3 linked regions of the Chroococcidiopsis sp. TS-821 genome follow. The protein of the gene in region 1 interacts with the protein of each later gene in a pairwise test. Links are inferred from orthologs where the notes say so. Each region holds a gene or a part of one and is shown on either strand. Other genes may lie near its edges.

Evidence for each region. The genes of interacting proteins can lie anywhere in the genome.
Region 2: the proteins of dnaN (region 1) and rpe interact in binary tests that used the Escherichia coli proteins (3 or more experiments, as listed by UniProt). The link is inferred for Chroococcidiopsis sp. TS-821 from one-to-one orthologs.
Region 3: the proteins of dnaN (region 1) and B1A85_RS16810 interact in binary tests that used the Escherichia coli proteins (3 or more experiments, as listed by UniProt). The link is inferred for Chroococcidiopsis sp. TS-821 from one-to-one orthologs.

Annotation. Positions count from the first base shown.
Region 1 is NZ_MVDI01000001.1:575,375-578,253, reverse strand. The notes cover bases 48-2,853. They hold dnaN (DNA polymerase III subunit beta), read left to right. Parts: upstream 48-783; coding sequence 784-1,923; downstream 1,924-2,853. Other genes in these bases: B1A85_RS02720 (SAM-dependent methyltransferase), read right to left, coding at 1,935-2,750; B1A85_RS02730 (hypothetical protein), read right to left, coding at 48-128. In the rest of the region: more of B1A85_RS02730, read right to left, coding at 1-47. UniProt on the Escherichia coli protein: Confers DNA tethering and processivity to DNA polymerases and other proteins. Acts as a clamp, forming a ring around DNA (a reaction catalyzed by the clamp-loading complex) which diffuses in an ATP-independent manner freely and bidirectionally along dsDNA.
Region 2 is NZ_MVDI01000013.1:92,282-95,222, reverse strand. Bases 9-2,876 are described here. They hold rpe (ribulose-phosphate 3-epimerase), read left to right. Parts: upstream 9-1,024; coding sequence 1,025-1,729; downstream 1,730-2,876. Other genes in these bases: B1A85_RS21565 (hypothetical protein), read right to left, coding at 2,455-2,876; B1A85_RS21570 (hypothetical protein), read right to left, coding at 1,829-2,350; B1A85_RS21580 (S8 family serine peptidase), read right to left, coding at 9-780. Also shown: more of B1A85_RS21580, read right to left, coding at 1-8; more of B1A85_RS21565, read right to left, coding at 2,877-2,895. UniProt on the Escherichia coli protein: Catalyzes the reversible epimerization of D-ribulose 5-phosphate to D-xylulose 5-phosphate.
Region 3 is NZ_MVDI01000007.1:14,169-18,395, reverse strand. The notes cover bases 66-4,219. They hold B1A85_RS16810 (DNA polymerase III subunit alpha), read right to left. Parts: upstream 3,824-4,219; coding sequence 266-3,823; downstream 66-265. UniProt on the Escherichia coli protein: DNA polymerase III is a complex, multichain enzyme responsible for most of the replicative synthesis in bacteria. This DNA polymerase also exhibits 3' to 5' exonuclease activity. The alpha chain is the DNA polymerase catalytic subunit.

The DNA of each region.
Region 1 (2,879 bases):
AATACTACATCGCGTTTTCCATGAAAACGTGCAATGATTTTTAAAGCTGTTTGCTGGTAAGAATTTATTTGTTTTCCCGGACTAATTTTTGTGTTTGTAATTAAAAATATAGATTCAGATACAAACATGTTAGGTCGTTTATATTCAATATTATTTAAGAATTTAAATTAAAAAATAAATAAGATAAAACTTAAATCAGAAGATTAGCTGCCATTTTTCTTTAGCTTAACCGAGGCTTAATTTTTTATATAAGCGCAATCTTACTGATAATCTTGTCAAATCAATTGTTGAACAAAATTGAGTTCAGTGATCTTACTGTAGAGACTTCTCAAATTCTTTGAGTAAGATATCACTTTGATATTGAATAAAATAGAATTGTAAATAGTGTTATTTTTCTAATTCGTTTCAGCTTAAAATTAGCTTAAAGAAAATTTAAGAAAAAATTGCCCTGTGAAAAACTTTGACGTTTCTGGGGAAAACTTTGGGAAAATCTGTGGAAAACTAGCGAGAGTTTAGGGGGAAATCTTACTAGGTATAAATACTGTGTGAAAAACTAAGGACTTTTTCCACAAGTTTTCCACAAGCTTGAACCGCGAAAACGAAGACAGGTGGATATTTTTTTGACTTTTTCCACAGTTTCCACAGCACCTACTACTACTGTAGAAAATAATAAATATATCCGTAGTAGATAGTTCGCAGCAAATGTGGAGCGCAAGTGCTAGGATAGTTTTCCTGAGCTGATTTTGACAAAAACGCGATCGCAAGCAACTGCTGGATACATCAATGAAATTCGTTTGCAACCAAAGTGATATCAGTACAAACTTGTCACTCGTCAGTCGGGCGGTTCCTTCACGTCCAACACATCCAATTTTGGCAAACGTTCTCCTAACCGCAGACGCACAGCAAGGACAAGTAAGTTTGACTGCGTTCGATCTTAGCTTAGGGATTCGCACGAGTTTCGCGGCTCAAGTCGAAACAGGTGGAGAAATCGCCCTTCCGGCGAAGTTACTCAATGACATTATCTCTCGAATGCCACAAGGAGAATTGACGATTGATGACGAAGGCGACACGCCGTTAAGTGCAACGATCGCATCAACTTCGGGAAAGTATCAAGTGCGGGGTATGGAAGTTGACGAATTTCCCGAATTACCTGTTGTTGAAAGTGAAACGATTTATCTCCCAGCAGAAGCATTAACCGAAGGGCTACGCGGTTCTTTGTTTGCAACGAGTGCAGATGAAACGAAACAAATACTATCTGGACTGCATTTGACTATAGAACAAGATACTCTAGAATTTGCAGCTACAGATGGTCATCGTTTGGCAGTTGTACAAACGATCAATGAAAACGCCCCTGTAGAGGTTGAAACAACGCAATTAGAGGTGACAGTACCAGCAAAAGCTTTGCGCGAACTAGAACGGATGCTAGGAATGCGCGATCAAAGCGAATCATTGGCATTGTACTGCGATCGCGGACAAATTGTTTTTGAATGGGAAAACCAAAGACTGACTAGTCGCACATTAGAAGGACAATATCCGGCTTATCGTCAACTAATTCCCCGTCAATTTGAAATTCAAGTTACACTCGAACGCAAGTATCTACTCAGTGCAATCGAACGAATTGCTGTTTTAGCAGACCAGAAAAATAATATTGTTAAATTTACGCTAGATAGTCCAAGACAAGAATTAGCTCTATCAGTTGATGCGCAAGATATTGGTAGCGGTAGAGAATCAATGTCTGCACAAATCTCTGGTGATAGCATTGATATTGCCTTTAATATTAAATATCTAGTTGATGGCTTAAAAGCACTTCCAACTTCAGAAATTCAAATGCAGATTAATACACCAACAAGCCCAGTAATCTTAACGCCGCTGGGTGGTGTAAAAATGACTTATTTGATTATGCCAGTGCAAATTAGAACTTAGATACGCTAACCTCAGCGAGGAAATTTCTGCGCGGTTACAAGAAATACCCGTTCGACATTGGGAACGTCGCGAGGTGGTAATTTGCGAGTATAACGCCCAAAATGCGCGCCCTCATCTCCAGGTTGAATAACTTTTGCTTTCCACCCGTAGTCTGCTAGCAACTCTTCTGGGTTATCACATCCAGAACGCCAATATCCTTGAAAACTACTGTCTGTGGTTGATGGTATTGCTGTAGTATTAATGACATCTAAACCGAGCCAGCTTCCGGCTACCGCTAGTTGCGAGACTGTTGTCAGCAAAGTATGGACTTGCGGTATATCTAAGTACATCAATAAGCCTTCGATTAACCATACAGAAGGCAGATCAGTACGATAACCTCGATCTAATAATAAATGCGACCAAGGTTGCGTCAGATCGGCGGCGATCGCGTACCGTTGGCAAGTAGGTGTTGCGTCTTTTAGTACAGCATCCTTATAACGAAGAACTTCAAGTTGATCGAGTTCGTAGACTTTGGTATCTGCTACCCAAAGAAGCCGATAGGCTCGCGTATCCATTCCTGATGCTAAAATGACAACTTGCGGAAGTTGTTTTGCTAAGAGAAAATCATCAAAAAATCGCGTACGAACAACGACATAAGGTCTTCCATCCTGTTCTGGTTGAATTTTTCGTTGTGCTAAAAAGGCGAATGCATCAGCACCCGCAAGTTGAGTCGCAAATGGATCGTTAAAAAGGCGATCGCATCTTGCAGTTTCTTGCGATCGCATTGCTGCTGTGAGTCTTGCAGAGAGCGATACAAACGCCTTTGAATTAAGCTTTTGTTGCGTCATTTTTTGCTCCTAGTACGCTTTTATGCAATTGAATGTGTCGCTTGCACAATCACTACACGAAGCTGACGCACTTTTCCGGTTATGCTTTCCCGCGCCCTCTCAGTCCCCCCAATTTTGGGGAAAAGTCGT
Region 2 (2,941 bases), on another replicon or contig:
GATCGCGCGTCGCGGACCTAGATTGACTTCCCGACCATTAAGTCTCCCACCAACACCTCCGGAAATCGCATCGCTTAGATTAGACACATCTAGCCGCGTGAAGATTCCTTGCCTGCGAGTTGTAAACGCAACGTTAATACCATTAAAGTTATCCGTAGGGATGGGAATTCCGCCTTTACCTTGATTACCGGCAATGACATACAGCACATTATGAACGCGAGCAGACCAATCGATACATTGCGTTAGCAAAGCTTGACCATCTAAAAGTGCGTTGGGTCGCGGATCGCGCTCTAACGTCTCGCCGAAGCTAAAGTTAATGGCGCGCACATCACCGCCGTTTTGCTGTGCAATATGTTGTGTAGATAAGCATTCTTCTGGCTGACCACCTGTTCTCAGCGAACCAACCGCAGTTGAATAAAGTCGCGCTCCTGGTGCGACACCCCGTACGGCTTTATCGTTACTAATCATCACACTTGCAACGTTTTGCGCGTGTGGGTCGATATTCGTGTTAGGTTTCGCTGGCTGATTGCGCAAAAATACACCTGCTAAACTCATGCGTTGGTTACGCACTACAGCTTTATCTAAGCCAAATTGTCCAGGACGTCCAATTTCTACTTGACCAATACCGATTTTCCGACCAATTAGGTTGTAAGGCGCACTGTGTAATCGTAACGCATTAATTCCTGCTTCTCCTACTGAGGTGGTTTCTAATGCGAAGACAGGAAGACTGATACAGGAAGCGCTTAGCCCTCCTACTAGCCAGACAAGTTTTCTTACCATTGATTTCTAAATCTACTCACTTTTGGGCAAAAAATTATAATTAACTACTGCTGACTCGATTTATAAAATCTTGCTCCTCACTTCTTTATTTTGTAGCGAGTCTTCTAAGCCGTTGCATAAATTGATAAGAAATTTTGTTTTATAAGCAGTGCAATATTGCTATGAGAAGTTTTCGCGATCGCACGTTTAATACTAAAGATTTTGTTAAAATGCATACAATCGAGGAAGCAGGAGAACGATTAGCATGACCCAAGCCAGCAAAAAGCCTATTGTAGTTGCTCCGTCTATACTATCAGCAGATTTTTCACGTCTAGGTGACGAAATTCGGGCAGTAGATGCAGCAGGAGCCGACTGGATTCATGTTGATGTGATGGATGGACGGTTTGTTCCCAATATCACGATTGGTCCATTAATCGTAGAAGCGATTCGTCCTGTTACTCAAAAGCCATTAGATGTCCACTTGATGATTGTGGAACCAGAAAAATACGTTGAAGATTTTGCGAAGGCTGGAGCCGACCACATTTACGTTCATGCTGAACACAATGCTTCACCGCACTTGCACCGCACGCTCGGTCAAATTAGAGAGTTGGGCAAAAAAGCCGGTGTTGTTTTAAATCCTAGTTCTCCACTAGAGTTAATTGAATACGTGCTAGAGCTTTGTGACATGATTTTGATCATGAGCGTCAACCCTGGCTTTGGCGGTCAAAGTTTTATCCCTGCTGTATTGCCTAAAATTCGCAAACTACGTCAAATGCTCGACGAGCGCGGTCTCGACCCTTGGATTGAAGTTGATGGTGGCTTAAAGGCTAATAATACTTGGCAAGTGATTGAAGCGGGTGCGAATGCGATCGTTGCTGGCTCTGCGGTATTTAATGCTAAAGATTACGCTGAAGCGATCGAAGGTATTCGGAACAGCAAGCGTCCTACTCCAGAATTAGCAACAGTTTAAGTTGATTATTTTGACAAAATAGACAAAAGAAAGAGAGCAGATTGTGGTTTAAAATCTACTCTCTTTTTAGCTATTGGGAAGAAATAGGTACGACGCTAGTTATTTACGTTGACTACCTAACCATTTAGCCGCAGCAATTCCAAGGACAGCAGCAACGATCGGATTGCTGAGGAATTTGATAATAGCTGGTTGCTCCGCCATGACTTCTTGGAAGATGTCAGGATGATTGTGGTAAACAAAGGTCGCAAGCTTACTCACATCATCCGCAGTCATTTTATTAGGATTGTGCGTTGATAAAGCTAGTTGTTGTTCGAGTTGACGATCGCTTAGCCCTCTTCCTTTAAGGTGCTTGAAAAACGCGCGGGCGACATCGTCTCTTTCATTGGGCTTAATTTGCGCGATCGCTTTTTGCAATTCTGGCTCCATTTGGCTAGGAGGAATGCGATCGGGGTGCAAAGAACGTCCAAACAGTTGACGGCGTTCTGCGTGCGACGAGCGTTGTGCAAAATCATCGAAATTTTCGTATTGGCGCTCGTTTGTGGATACTTCTTCCATTGTTTCGGTATCGCCTTGCGCCAAGTCATTCATTATTTGGCGTTTGTATTGCTCGCTGTTATACATTTTCCTCTCCTTGCTTAATTTGCGCTGTGGCGTGTTGTGCTTTCAACTTGTTTCTTGCAGCTAATTGTCCGATTGCTCAAGCTATCGTTGATTCATCTACCGCATTATTGATATTTGATTTGATTTGACTGCATATCGTATTGAGCGGTCAGAATCAGTTTTTTATCAGGAGCGTACATCAAAACTGTTAAATCTTGATTAGGGAAAGTCCGATGAAATCCTTGGAGCAGTGATTTTGCTAAAGGTCTTACTTCGTTAGGGCGCACTTGGGGCGTAATCACAACACCCAACTTGTTTTGGTCGCGTACGTAGGCGTCTTGGATTAATCCTCTCCCTGTCTGGACTACCCAGTTACCAAAGTCTTGTCCTGCGGAAGTATTGCCACGCTCTAACAATGCATAGTTTCCTGTTGTATCTGCAGCTGGTGGTAAACTTGTTCTTGGGGCTTTTGCATTAACTGCGCTGCTGCAAGCAACAGACATCGTAAGAACTAACACCAATGTTAGCGCTGTCAGAACTTTACGAAATCTCTGCATAAAATTCACTTTAATTTTCCTCCTGTTTTTACAGAATTGCAAAACTAATTGCTTA
Region 3 (4,227 bases), on another replicon or contig:
AAACGTCGCACCATCTTCGAGAAATCTTTACTAAATCTTCATGTTTTTGTCGCGCAATACCTGGTAACTTTACACATTCCTGACATTTTACCAGTAAAATTACTTAAAATTTCAATAGAGTTAGTATTCTAAATAGCATAAAGCTGAAAGATCTTTACAAAAACTTTATAAGTTGGTACGCGAACAAACATAGCCTCAGGGCTGTTAATGGTCGATCGACCAACGCTCAACCACCAACTAGCAAAGAACATGCGGCAATCAATACTTAGCTTAATATTTGACTAATTGGTCGTGTATAAGCAGAAAAGCTAGCTGATTTGAGCATTTCGACGGTTTCTTGGCTGTTTTGAACCCAAAACTGTCGCCCAAAGCGTACTAATTGACTGCGATCGCCCAATTTCACAGACGCCAGAACTGGGATTTTTGCCTTGTCTTTCTCTCCTAGCTGTTCTTGCAAGATGCTTTTTAAACGGTGTTGATAATCAAGCGTCGCTGCTTGTTGAGGATCGAGTTCTACCATAACTAACTGTACCGTCTCAATCGGTTCAGCATCCTCTACAATCAACTGAAGTTGATCGTCACGCCGATCGACTTTACCCCAGACTACCATTTGGGCATCGGCTACAAGTGATGTGCCAATTCGTTCGTAAGCTTTCGGAAAAACAACAGCTTCGGTTTGTCCGGTTAAATCTTCGATTTGTAAGATTGCCATGCGATCGCCTTTTTTAGTGACCACTGGTTTAATACTGGTCAACATCACGACAGCACAAAGTAAAGTACGATCGTGCTGATCGCCGAGTTGGGATAAACTGATCGGTGATAAAAGTCGCGTACGCGCTCGCAGTGACTTCAACGGATGATCCGAAACGTAAAAACCAAGAAGTTCTTTTTCCCATCGCAGTTTTTCCATTGGCGGATAGTCTGCTACGGGTGGGGCTTTGGGTGCTAATTCGTAATTAGTGTTATTGTCATTGTTTGCTATCCCGCTCCAATCGAATAAATTAACTTGACCGCTAGCACGATCTTTCGCCCGCGATTGCGCCCAGTCGATTACCAAATCAAGATCTGCAATCAGTTGCTTGCGATTTGCTTCGAGTTTGTCAAACGCACCACAATGAATCAAAGCTTCTAAAGTACGACGGTTGACAGCGCGTAAATCAACGCGATCGCACAAATCAGCGAGCGATTGAAACTCACCGCCCTTTTCACGGGCTTCTAAAATACACGCGATCGCACCTTGTCCGACATTTCTTACAGCTGATAAGCCAAATAAAATTTTGCCTGCTACCGGTGTAAAATCGACGCCAGAGCGATTAATGTCTGGTGGCTCGATCTGAATATTCATATTCAGACACGTAGACAGGTATTTTTGAATTTTATCGGTATCGCCACTGTTTGCCGTCAGCAGAGCTGCCATGTACTCGACAGGATAGTTTGCTTTTAAATACGCAGTTTGATAGGTGACATAACCATAAGCCGTCGAGTGCGATTTATTAAAACAGTATTCTGCGAATTTGACCATCTGGTCGAACAATTCTTCAGCCACTTGCTTTCTGACACCATTTTTAGCTGCACCATCCACAAAAGCTTCTCGATGTTTTTGCATCTCGGAAACTTTCTTTTTACCCATAGCGCGGCGTAACAAATCTGCTTGTCCTAAGGAATATCCTGCCAAATCTTGAGCCATTTTCATGATTTGTTCTTGATACACCAAGACCGCGTAAGTTTCGTTTAAAATTGGCTCTAAAAGTGGATGGATGTATTCTATTGCTTCGCGACCGTGCTTGCGGTTGATAAATTTGGGAATCAGCCCAGCATCAAGAGGACCAGGACGATACAAAGCTAAGATTGAAGAAATATCTTCGATACACGAAGGCTTTAAATCGCGTACAATTTGTCGCATTCCCGAAGATTCAAGTTGAAAAATCCCCTCAAGTTCACCTTCTTCAAGAACTTTGTAGGTTTTTTCGACTTCTCTTGGCATTTTTTTGACTTCGCCCTTGGCTAAGATTTTTTGAACCTTTCTTTCTTCCAAAGGTAAATAGTCGGGGTCAATATCAATATTTTGATTTTGTTTAATTAATTCAATGGTTTTTTGAATGAGTGTTAAATTCTTCAATCCCAAAAAGTCCATTTTCAGTAATCCCAGCGATTCCAAGTCTTCCATGAAATACTGGGTAATCACTGAACCATCATTGTTTCTTTGTAGTGGAACAATTTCGTCTAGCGGTTCAGAAGAAATGACTACTCCCGCTGCATGAACGCCGAAGGTTTTGTTAGTTCCTTCTATGCGAATTGCCATATCAACCCAGTGGCGGACTTTGGGATCGTTTTCATATTTTTCTTTAAATTCTGGTGCTGGAGTAGCATCAGAAATCATCACAGAAAGTTTAGTTGGTTTACCCCGCACAACCGGAATCAGCTTCGCCATGCGATCGGCTTCACCATAGGGAATATCTAGTACCCGCGCCACGTCTTTTAAGACAGCTTTGGAAGTCAAGCGGTTAAAAGTAATAATTTGAGCAACTCGCTCTGTTCCGTATTTTCGCGTAACATATTCAATAACTTCATCGCGCCTTTCGATACAAAAATCTGTATCAATATCCGGCATTGATTTACGCTCAGGATTCAAAAACCGCTCAAATAACAAGCCATGATGAACAGGGTCAATATTTGTAATTCTTAAAGCATAAGCAACTAAAGAACCAGCAGCCGAACCTCGCCCAGGACCAACCGGAATTTGATTATCTCTCGCGTACTTAATATAGTCCCAAACAACTAAAAAATAAGTAGAAAAGCCCATTTGTTGAATCATTTTTAGTTCATAATCCAACCTTTCTTTATATGTGGGGTCAATTTCATTACGCGATCGCCGATTAAATCGTTGTAGCATTCCCTCCCAGACGACTTCTTCTAAAAAAGTATCGGCGGTGTGTCCTGCGGGAACCGGATAATTGGGAATTCGCGGTTCGCCCATGATATGGTATGGTTCTACTTTGTCAGCAATTTCTACTGTCGTTGCGATCGCTTCTTGAATCGCGTCATCGGGTAGGTGATCGCGAAACAGTTGACTCATCTCTTCTGCTGATTTGAGATACTCTGTCCCGCTGTAGCGCATGCGGTTGTCTTCCGAAATTAATTTTCCTGTCTGAATGCACAACAACGCGTCATGGGCTTCTACATCAAAGCAAGAAATATAATGCGAATCGTTTGTCGCAATAAATTTAATTCCTAATTCTCGGGCAATTTTAACGATTTCAACATTAACAATTCTGTCTTCTTGCGAACCGTGATCTTGAATTTCTAGATAGTAATCATCTCCAAAGATATCTTTATATTCTTGTGCAACTTTACGTGCAATGTCTAATCTTCCTCGCAAAATCGCTTGCGGAACCTCTCCTCCTAGACAAGCGCTCGTAACAATTAATCCTTCACGATACTCTTTTAATAGCTCTTTGTTGATACAAGGACGCGAGAAAATTCCTTTGCCTTGAATACCTTTCAAGTGCGAGATTGTTGTTAACTTAACAAGATTTTTGTAACCTTTTGTGTTTTTTGCTAAAACAACTTGGTGATAGCGAGGACGACGTTTCTTTTCCTCAATATCTCCATTAATGACATACATTTCATTGCCAATAATTGGTTTGACGTTCTTATTTCGGCAAATTTTAATAAGTTCGATCGCACCATACATCACGCCATGATCGGTAAGTGCGATCGCTTTCATTCCTAACTCATGAGCTCGCTCAACGAGTGCTGGTATTTGACTTGCACCATCGAGTAGGCTGTAATCGCTATGAATATGTAAACCTACGAAAGACATAAACTTTATAATCAGAGAATTAAAGATTGTACTTCAAGCCACTTCAAAAGACTTGCCTACGGTTAAAGGTTCTGGCAAAGTTTCACCATCTTCTATGCCGATTCAACCACAACCTCTAACACTTCTCGAGCATTTTTCAGCACTTCTTCACAGGTATCTCCGCGAGTATGACAAAACGCTCCCCCTCAGAAAGACTCATAGGCATGCACTAGACGTATTCTTTACTTTAACGTTGTCACGTACCCAAGTATCCTAGAGATAGGGGAGTTTCTTGCACTGCTCCATTCAACTTTTGCAATCGATAAGCTTTTGCATAAGGGCGAGAACTACTGCTCTCGTCTATTCTTAATAGAATGCAGCGCCTCGCCATCATCTACGGCATATCCGTCAATAATTTTTCCTAG